Regions from separate parts of the Xylanibacter sp. genome, predicted to be linked through region 2. Evidence: riboswitches for the same ligand, from Rfam matches in the RefSeq annotation. Region 2 holds a riboswitch; the other holds the start of a gene.

Region 1 (5,418 bases), on a different contig from region 2:
CCAATAATCCTGGCTCTGATTTATACATATTGCCAGAAATGTGGGCGACAGGATTTATAACAGATCCGGCAAAATATTCTGCTGAAGTCAATTTTCAGAAATCACTTGAATGGATGAAAGAAACAGCACAATCCAACAGATGTGCAATATGTGGAAGTCTTTCTATCCTGACACATCAGTCACAGTACAGAAACAGATTATATTTTGTAATGCCTGACGGAGAATATTATTACTACGACAAGCACCATTTGTTTAAATACGGAGGAGAAGACGTATACTATACAGCAGGCGACAAAAGAGTAATTGCGAAATATAAAAATTTCCGTTTTTTATTACAGACCTGTTATGATTTAAGATTCCCTGCATGGATGAGATATAAAGAAGACTATGACGCTATAATTTTTGTGGCCAACTGGCCTCAAAACAGGCAGGACGCATGGAACATCCTATTAAGAGCAAGGGCCATTGAAAATCAATGTTATGTAATTGGATGTAACCGCACAGGGGAAGATGATAGATGTCAATATAACGGAAATAGTGCCATCATTGACCCCAAAGGCGCTTTACTAGCCCTGTCTGACGAAAAAGAACAGGCTATCACTGTTGAAATTGATTTAGACAAACTGAATCATTATCGTTCAAAGTTTCCTATACTGACAGATAGAGATATATTTTAAAAATAAAAAGAAATTAATTAAAAAGAAATATGAAAGATATTGATAAGAAGTCACTTACATTAAAAACCATCAACAAAAGTAACGTTTGGGATATTCAGGAGAATGATGTTTTCAGGATGTTGGAAGTTGCAGAAAAAGACTCCGATATAAGAGAAAACATCAAGCACTACATTGATATCATCAAAAGCGCATTTGAAGTTGAAGAAATAAAGATAGACCGCCCTGAAATAATCAAGAAGTATGAAGCCCGCGGTTTCCAGATTGGCACAATGCCTGTCGATGAAAGCCAGAAGGTCAAAATAGGAATAAAAAAACGTCCTATATTAAGGGTAACAGACCTTACATACGAGAACATCCGACATATTTCTGCAACAAAACTGCTTGAAGTTATCGATCGTAATTTTGGCGGAGGTTGGGATTCTTTGTCACAAAGCATTCAGGATATCATACAGAGCGGATTTGACATAAGTACAACAACTTTACCCAAAGACAGATTACATAAAGTTGGCGGAATGTACGAAAAGAAAGTTGCTGACGGATTTGAAGTATTGGAAATTTCAAAAGGTGCATGGATTGAAGCTATTTTTGCAAAACTTAAGCCCGAAACAGAAAAGCCCCGTCTTAAATTTGGAACAGACGACTCTCGCAAATACGATTCTGACGAAGATGACGACGAGGATCTGCCAGAGATTGATGAAAAGTATGACAATGACGATGATGATGACGCATTCGACGAAGATAAGCTGACAGAAGAAAGCTACAGAACAACAATCGAGGAAAATCCTGAAGACCTCGATCTTACAGCAGAAGATGTCGCAGATGATGACGAATACTAAAACACAAGCATACATTTAGCATCACAATTGTAAATATCATATAATAGCCATACCGTGCTTATCGCTGGTATGGCTATTTTTCGTACCACATCAATTTACCAAACATATATACGCACTTTCTATTAAAAGGAATGTATCATATCATCTTTTTAACTGTTTTATTATTAAAATTATAATTATTATCATTACCTTTGCACAATCAATCGGTTCATCATATGATGATTAAAAGGGAACAAGGTGAAAATCCCTGACAGTCCCGCTGCTGTAATTTGTCGTTTATGAAGCAAACAAAATAGCCACTGTGTATTATAGGGAAGGCGTTTGCTTTTATGACAATAAGTCAGAAGACCTGCCATTGAAACAGTTTATCCCACCAGCTTCGAGGAAAGCTGTTGATAAAACATTTCACACATGAAAAAAATAACGGCATTAGTTCTGGTATGCTCAGTTCCTTTTTGTGCTCAAGCGCAATCTGAAAAAAATGATACAATTGATAACACATATCAGTTGCAGGATGTTGTGGTCACAGAAAATAAAAAAAAGCACGAAGTTACCAGTACATCGCCATTATATGTAATCAACAACAAAAGCCTTAATACTGCAGGCATCACTGATATAGCTGATGCCCTTAACCGTATGCCCGGAATAACCATACGTGATTATGGTGGTGCCGGAGGTATGAAAACCGTTTCTGTCAGAAGTTTCGGCACTCAGCATACAGGCGTTAGCTATGACGGAATAATGCTTAGCGACTGCCAGAGCGGACAAATCGACCTGTCGCGCTATTCCTTAGAAAACATCGACAACATATCGCTTGTCATCGGCGATAATGACGACATTTTTATACCCGCAAAAAATGCCAGTTTACCGGCATCCATTAACATAAGGACAATAAAGTCTCCTACAGAAGACACTGCTCCTCATCTGACCACTCAGCTGAAAGTTGGTTCATTCGGATATATTAGTCCATTTATAAGATACGAGCAGAATTTTTCAAACAAATTTTCTTTCTCGGCAATTGGAGAATTCGTCTATGCAGAAAACGATTATCCTTTCACGCTACGCAATATTTCAGTCGTTACAAAAGAGCGCCGCACAAACAGTCGTATGAAATCAGGGCATGGTGAGACTAATTTTATATGGAACATTAATACCCGCAATGAATTAAGCGGCAAAATATATTATTATGATAACGACAGACAACTGCCCGGACAAGTCAGATATTACACAAATATAAGCAATGAAGAGCTCAGAGACCAGAACTTCTTTGCCCAAATCGGCTACCGCACATTTAACAGCAACAATCTATCTTTAAAAGTTAATGCAAAATATAACTGGGCAGCTTCAAAATATAAAGACGGTTCATATAGCGACGGCATAAAAGATGCTGATTATTGGCAAAGAGAAGCTTATACATCTGCAAGTCTCCTGTACACTCCATTTAAAGACTGGGCGTTCTGCTATTCTGCCGACTACAGCTATAACAACATGAACAGCAGCCTTTCAACAGATACACACCCATTTAGACATACCGTTCTTCAGGCAGCTACAGCTAAATATAAATCAGCAAGACTGTCTATCATCGGAAAGTTGCTGCTTTCACTATATTACAATGGTGCAGAATATGGAGAATCTGCACGCGACATGAGCAAACTCTCACCATCTCTGTCACTCTCATATAAAGTTTTTAAAAATAATGACTTTTATATTAGAGCATCATATAAAAATATATTCAGGGCACCAACATTCAATGAGTCATATTTCTATCATTACGGCAGCACAAATCTGCTTCCTGAAAGCACTGATCAATATAATATAGGATTCACATTATTACAAGATGTCACAAAAAAGACAAATATCAAAATAACATTAGACGGATATCTCAACCATGTTAAAGACAAAATAGTTGCCGTACCATACAATATGTTTATATGGACAAACATAAATGTCGGAAAGGTAAGAGTGTTGGGCTTAGACGCAACGGCTAATGTAATGCATAAGTTTTCAGACAAGCATTTGATAACTCTTACAGCCAGCTATAGCCTGCAGAATGCAGAAAACCGTACTAATCCGGAATCTCCATATTATGGATACCAGATTGCCTACACACCATTACACTCTGGAAGCGTTTCTGTTTGTTACGAAAATCCATGGGTAAACCTCACAGTACACGGCACCGGTATGAGCAGCCGCAGTTCAAATAACGAACATTATGAAGATTCTAACATACCGGGATTTTTCGAAACCGGCATAACCCTTTTCAGGTCGTTTAAAATAGCCAAAAACACGATTACCCTACGAGGAGACATCAAGAACCTTCTCAACAAGCAATACGAAATTGTCAAGGCATATCCGATGCCGGGAATAAGCTATCAATTTTCAATAAATTATAAATTTTAATCAAAAAAAGAAATGAAAAAATTTTTAAGTTTTGCAGCAATTGCATTATGCGTATCATTTACATCGTGCAGCGACGATGACGATAATTACGTTCCGAAACCTATTGATGTAAGCACAGGTGCCTTCATTGTAAACTCAGGAAACATGAGTTCTCAAATCAGCGGCAGCATCACATCTATTGACTATTCTACACAGACAGCCGCCCAGAAGGTATTTCAGGCTGCCAATGGACGCAATCTTGGTACAACACCTAATGACGCTCTGATTTATGGTGACAAGATGTATATTGTTGTAACGGGTGAAAATACAGTTGAAGTTGTCAACAAGAACACAATGGTGTCTGTCGGAACAATAAAGACAACCGAAGTTATGGGAGCAGACAAGGGTGAGACACCCAGACGTCTTGCAGCCGGAAACGGAAAAATTTATGTGTCAACATTCAAAGGCTACGTTGCAGCAATCGACACAGCATCTTTAAATCTAGATAAGATTTATCAGGCCGGTTCGTATCCTGAGGGAATTGCTATAGACGGCAATATGCTTTATGTAGCAAACAGCAGCTATGGCAATGGCCAAAATCCTTCTATTTCATACATCAACCTTACCGATGGAAGCGTTACAAATCTCACCGACCCATTGATAACAAACCCTGTTGGCATCAGTGTTATCGACGGAACACTTTATGTGATGGACAGTGGTCTTTATGATTCTAATTACAACCAATATGGCGCCGGTGTAAAGAAGATTACTGCAGACAAGAAGGTTACAAACCTTATCGACGCAACAATGATGGCGACAGATAAGAAAAACATCTACGTAATAAATGCTCCTTACAGCTATGTTTCTCCCGTCACTCCTACTTACAGCGTCTACAACATTGCAAGCGGTGAAGTTAAGACATTCATAACAGACAACCTGCCGTTCAGCCCATCTACAATTGGAGTTGACCCTGTTAACGGATATGTGTTTATCACTTCTTACAGCAAGAATCCTGACACCGGATATGCAAGCTATACTACAGATGGCTATGTCAACATGTACAAAGAAGACGGAACCTTTGTTAAGATGTTCTCTACCGGAGTTGGCCCTAATGCAATAGCATTCAATACTGGTGTTGTTTATGAATAAAAATTTAACGATAACCTCTTTACTGATATCAGTGCTGATTACCCTGTGCGCATGCCGGGGTAACAGCACTGATACATCTTTTAGCGGGGACACCCTAGAACTTAAATATGCCAAGCAGCTTCATATAATCAAATGCGACGGTTACAACGTTGTCACCCTGAACGATCCTTGGAACAAAGGAAAAATACTTCATACATACATCCTTGTACCATCAAACAAAGAACTGCCGGCCAATCTGCCACAGGGCACTATTGTCAGAACGCCTTTGCAACGTGCGGTTGTAACGACATCTGTTCACTGCGGCCTGATTATGTCTTTTGGCAAAGGTCAGAACATCAAAGGAGTTTGTGATGTCAAATATATTAATCTTCCATGGA
Region 2 (5,418 bases):
GGTTTCTGTAATATATCCATCCGCCAGCCACGCCCAGCAGAAACAACAGTACGGCTGCCGCCAGCATCCATCCCATACGCTGTCTGTCAAGTCTCAGCTCATGGTTTGCCCACTGCAGGCGCTCCTTCGCTTCCTGCCGTCTTGCCAGGGTGCTCTCCTTGGCATGCATGTCGGCAGTTATCGAGTCGCAATACCTGGATAAGCCAACATAAGATACGGGCTTTCCGTCCCCGTAGTCTAACAGGCAGCGCTCCAGTTCTATCACCATTCTGCGCGAAATGTCGTCAAAGCCTTTTGCCTCAAGTCTCGCTTCGCTCTCTATGGCCTTTTCGTCGCAGATGCGTGCAGAGTCAGGCATGTGCAGATTGATATAGTTTCCTGCCATGGCCATCTGAATGGCCGACAGGCCTGCCATCTGCGGCATCATTCGGCTTATCTCGCGGTAAACGTTGTTAGATTGGCGATACTTTCCGTTGTTTGCCAGATAGTCGGCATAGTTGCGCAGAAACTCACACGCCATGGCCGTGTCGCCGTTCTCCGTGGCCATCCTTACGCTTTGGCTGTAAAAGTGTTCCGACCGAGGGTCTCCCGCTAACGAAAGGTTCAGTCCTATCTTATAGTTCAATATTGCTTTGTCACGTTTCGTCGGATTAAGTTCCAGCGCCCTTTTCATCACCTCGGCAGCCTTGCTGTATTCCCGCTGAAGCTCAAGCAGCCTTGCCTGTTCGGCCATCAGCTTAACCCGTTTTGTTGAATCCTTAATCTTGCCAATCCCTTTGTTTAGGACGTTTATGGCTTCAGCCCTCTTGCCTTTCCAGTTCAGGTACGATGCCTCCAGAAGATAGCTGTCTGTTTGCTTGTCGGCCTCTTCGCGATAGTGCATGATGGCCTCCGGCAGCTGTTCGTCCTCAGCCAGAGACATCCCCATTATCTGATGGGCCATAGCCCGGTTCCATACCAGGTGCAGCTGCTCTTCCCTGTTCAGTCCGCCGGCATTTTCTATAGAGTCCAGTATGGCCAATGCCCTCTCCGGTGCTGTCTTCAGCATATTGTCGCTTAGCTCCAGCGCCTTCCTTCCGGGTGAACTGCATGACGCAAGCAGCACCGCAACCAGCATCATTATATATATTGCCTTTTTATGCATAAATAGCTTATTTCATGTTTGTTGTCATGCAAAGATAAGGATTTTAAGGCAAATCCAAATCAAAATACTTTGTTGTTTTCGTTCGCCGTTACACACGCCTGTGTCAGTCTTTGTCGCATAGATGTTTCCGGGGGAGGAATGCATCACAGATAAACAATGTCTGGGCAATCCGTTTAAGGTTAATGTGCGTGGGGTTTTTGCGGTAAGGCAGACCGCTTTTTATACGCCTTTGTAATGTATTGATATTCAGTATGTTGCAAAAGGTGGTCTTTTAGCTCCTGAAAGACCATCTTTTGCAGCCTAAAAGGATACCTTTTACATCGCAAAACGTGGCCTTTTACATTCATGCTGCTTTCGCCATGCCTTTTCTTTGGCGTCAGCAGACCTTTAGTTCTGTTGCTTTCCGCCTTTCTGTCCCTGTGTCTTGGTCCATGTTCCGGCAGTGGTTCTTGTGCCTTGTGCCGATGTACTGTGCCGTCATGTCTGTCAACTCGCTGTTTATATGCCGATATGTTAAATTTAAAACATTTATGTAAAAACATGGTGCCGTTAATATAAAAACACTTAACTTTGCCCACGCAACGGTTCGCCGTATGGCGATTAAAAGGGAACCGGGTGAGAATCCCGGACAGACCCGCTGCTGTAATCCGCCCTTATATCGGGGTGCGAACAATGAAGCCACTGACATTTTTTCGGGAAGGCGTTCGCATCCGGGCGGTAAGTCAGAAGACCTGCCTTGCTGTTTTTAATAACCTTCCGCAGCCTCGTGGATTAGGCTTCAGGAGAGCATTCTTAATTTTTTATGAAACAAAGATTAGCCATTATGTTCTTGTGCATGGCTGTCTTTACGGGCTATGCGCAAAAGCATGTGAGCCGTCTCGACAGTGTGCAGAGACTTAACGAAGTGGTAGTGCTGGGCAACAGCCAGCGCAGTGTCATTCCGTCGCAGCAGCTTAAGGGCGAAGAACTGCAGCGGCTCAACAGCCTGAGTGTGGCCGACGCGCTCAGGTTCTTTGCCGGCGTGCAGCTGAAAGATTACGGCGGAGTGGGCGGCATCAAGACCGTCAACATAAGAAGCATGGGCACCAACCACGTGGGAGTGTTCTACGACGGCATACAGCTGTCTAACGCGCAGAACGGACAGGTGGACCTCGGCATGTTCTCGCTCGACAACATGCAGGCCATATCGCTCTACAACGGACAGAAGAGTCAGATATTCCAGTCAGCAAAAGACTTCAACTCGGCCGGCTCCATATACATGTGGACGCGCCGCCCCGTGTTTGCCGACAGCACCAGTTATCATCTCAAAGCCACGCTGAAGACAGGTTCGTTCGACCTTGTCAACCCCGCCCTGCTCATAGAGCTGCGCCTTTCCGACAAGGTGTCGGCGTCGTTCAGCGGCGAGTGGCTCAGCAGCAGCGGCAAGTATAAGTTCCGCTACCGCCGCAAGGCCGTCATGACCGACGAGATAATGTACGACACCACCGCCGTAAGACAGAACGGCGACGTGCGCGCCACGCGCATGGAGGGCGCGCTCTTCGGCACCATCAGCGGCGGCGAGTGGATGCTCAAGGCATACAACTACACCTCGGAGCGCGGCGTGCCGGGGGCCATTGTCAACAATGTTTGGCGCCGCGGCGAGCGCATCTGGGACAACAACTCCTTCGTGCAAGGCTCAATACAGAAAGATTTCGGCAGCCGTTATCACACCCGTCTGATGGCAAAGTATGCCTATTATCTCACCAAATACGTCAACAAGGACACCACCGTGATGATGATAGACAACGTTTACCGGCAGAAGGAGCTGTATCTGTCGTCGTCACACCTGTATAACATCACCAACTTCTGGGACGTTTCGGCTGCCTACGACGTGCAGTGGAACACGATGGATGCCGACATGTACGGCTTCGTTTATCCCACCCGCTGGCACCATTTCCTCTCGGCAGCCACCGCCATTACCCTCGGCCGCGTCAAGATGCAGGGCAGCCTTGTGCTCAACTACGTTCACGACCGCACCCGTCTGGCCAAGTCGGCAGGCGACAAGACCGTGCTTACTCCCGCCTTCTTCCTGTCGTGGGCGCCCTTCGGCAGCTCCGATTTTACGATCCGCGCCTTTGCCAAGCGCAGTTTCCGCATGCCGACGTTCAACGACCTTTATTATGCCGACATGGGCAACTCGCAGCTGCGGCCCGAATACACCACCCAATACAACATCGGTTTTGCCTACGACAGTCGCCGCAGCCGCGGCTTCCTGACCGAATGGAGCCTTCATGCCGATGCTTACCGCAACTTCGTCCGCGACAAGATTGTGGCCTATCCCAAGGGCGCGCAGTTCCGCTGGACCATGCTCAATCTTGGCCGTGTGCGCATCACCGGCATCGACCTGACCGGCTCGCTCACGCTCAATCCGCTGCGCGACCTCTACATCACCGGCAAACTTCAGTACACCTATCAGGAAGCAATCGACGTAACTAGTCCGGCCGACACCTACTATCGCGACCAGATACCCTACATACCATGGCACAGTGGCTCGGCCATCGTTCAGGCAACATGGCGCTCATGGAGCCTTAACTACAGCTTCATCTACACCGGCGAGCGCTACAATCAGCAGGAAAACATCGTGTATAACCACACGCAGCCGTGGTACACGAGCGACATCTCCATTGCGCGCAGCTTCCGCTGGAGCCGCTATTCGGCCAAGGTTCAGCTCGAAGTGAACAATCTCTTCAGTCAGGACTACGACGTGATACTCAATTATCCCATGCCCAAGCGCAACTATCGTCTTACCCTAAGTTTTGAATTATGATGCACAACATACATTTTCTGTATATCCTCCTGCTCTCGGCTGTCCTTCTGTCGTCATGCCGCGAAGATGAGGTCGTGGTGCCTACGGAGTACGACATACTGCCCGTAACCGTGCCCGAAGGCAGCGATGTCGTAGGCATGTACCTGCTCAACGAGGGCAACATGGGCAGCAACAAGTGCACGCTCGACTATCTCGACTTCGTGCAGGGCTACTATGTGCGCAACCTCTACGCCGAGCGCAATCCCCATGTCATAAAGGAACTTGGCGACGTCGGCAACGACATACGTGTCTACGGCTCAAAACTCTACGTCGTGGTCAACTGCTCCAACAAGATGGAAGTGCTCGACGCACGCACCGGGGTGCGCATATCTCAGGTGGACATACCCAACTGCCGCTACGTAAACTTCTACCGCGGTCACGCCTACGTCAGCTCCTATGTCGGCCCCGTTCAGCTCAACAATCCTAACGCTGTTAAGGGTGCGGTTTACAAGGTGGACACGCTCACGCTCAAGGTGGTGGACAAATGCACCGTGGGCTACCAGCCCGAAGAGCTCGAAGTGCTTGGCGAATACCTCTATGTGGCCAACTCCGGCGGCTACATGGCGCCCAACTACGACAACACTGTGTCGGTGATAGAGTTTGAAGGGTTCAGGCAGATGCAGAAGATACCCGTCGGAATCAACCTCCACCGCATCAGGGCCGACCGCCACGGACGGCTTTGGGTTACGTCGCGAGGCGACTATGAGACCATAAGTTCTAATCTCTACGTGCTCCAGAAGAAGAGCGGACGCAACGAGATGGAAGTAACCGACACGCTCAACATTCCCTGCTCGAACTTCTGCATCAGCGGCGACTCGCTCTATTACTACAGCACCGAGTGGAACAACTACACCCAGCAGAACACCATAACCTACGGAATAATAAACACGGAGACGATGAAGCGCGTGAGCGACTCGTTCATAACCGACGGCACGCAGGCCGACATCACCATTCCGTATGGTATCAGCATACACCCCGACACAGGCGACATATACATCACCGACGCCAAAAACTACGTGTCGAGCGGCGTGCTTCACTGCTATTCGAAAGACGGAAAACACAAGTGGAGCGTGCGCACGGGCGACATACCTGCCCATATGTGCTTCATAAAAGGTTCTTCAAAATAATTCATTATGAACAGAATAAAACATCATATAGTGCGCCTTTCGGTCATGTCTGCCGTTGTTGTGGCGGCTGTGTTGCCGTGTTCGTGCGAACGCGACGCCGAGAATGTCAGTTCAGGACTTGACGACTATTACTACATCGAGCGCATGAAGAAGCTCAGACTTGCCCCTGCCTACACCGGCGACTCTTACCGCTGGACCGTCAGGACGGCATCGGGCGCCGACTCGCTCCTTTCCACCGAGCGCGAGTATATCTTCCTCGCGCAGCACGAAGGTGAGTATGTGATTACCTTCGAGCTTGACGA

The links. Region 2 has a riboswitch for cobalamin ahead of ACZMIG_RS07170 (TonB-dependent receptor plug domain-containing protein). Riboswitches for the same ligand answer to the same signal wherever they lie in the genome.
Region 1: linked by a shared signal. The riboswitch ahead of ACZMIG_RS03470 (TonB-dependent receptor plug domain-containing protein) and the one ahead of ACZMIG_RS07170 (TonB-dependent receptor plug domain-containing protein) in region 2 are both predicted to bind cobalamin.

What each region holds. Positions count from the first base shown of each region.
Region 1 covers NZ_DBLZAX010000002.1:344,307-349,724, reverse strand. The annotation lists gene ACZMIG_RS03480 (nitrilase-related carbon-nitrogen hydrolase) at 1-677, shown strand, start outside; gene ACZMIG_RS03475 (hypothetical protein) at 707-1,513, shown strand; cobalamin riboswitch at 1,700-1,884, shown strand; gene ACZMIG_RS03470 (TonB-dependent receptor plug domain-containing protein) at 1,925-3,913, shown strand; gene ACZMIG_RS03465 (YncE family protein) at 3,926-5,041, shown strand; gene ACZMIG_RS03460 (ABC transporter substrate-binding protein) at 5,034-5,418, shown strand, end outside.
Region 2 covers NZ_DBLZAX010000007.1:91,633-97,050, reverse strand. The annotation lists gene ACZMIG_RS07175 (hypothetical protein) at 1-1,120, opposite strand, end outside; cobalamin riboswitch at 1,709-1,897, shown strand; gene ACZMIG_RS07170 (TonB-dependent receptor plug domain-containing protein) at 1,947-3,950, shown strand; gene ACZMIG_RS07165 (YncE family protein) at 3,950-5,116, shown strand; gene ACZMIG_RS07160 (cell surface protein) at 5,123-5,418, shown strand, end outside.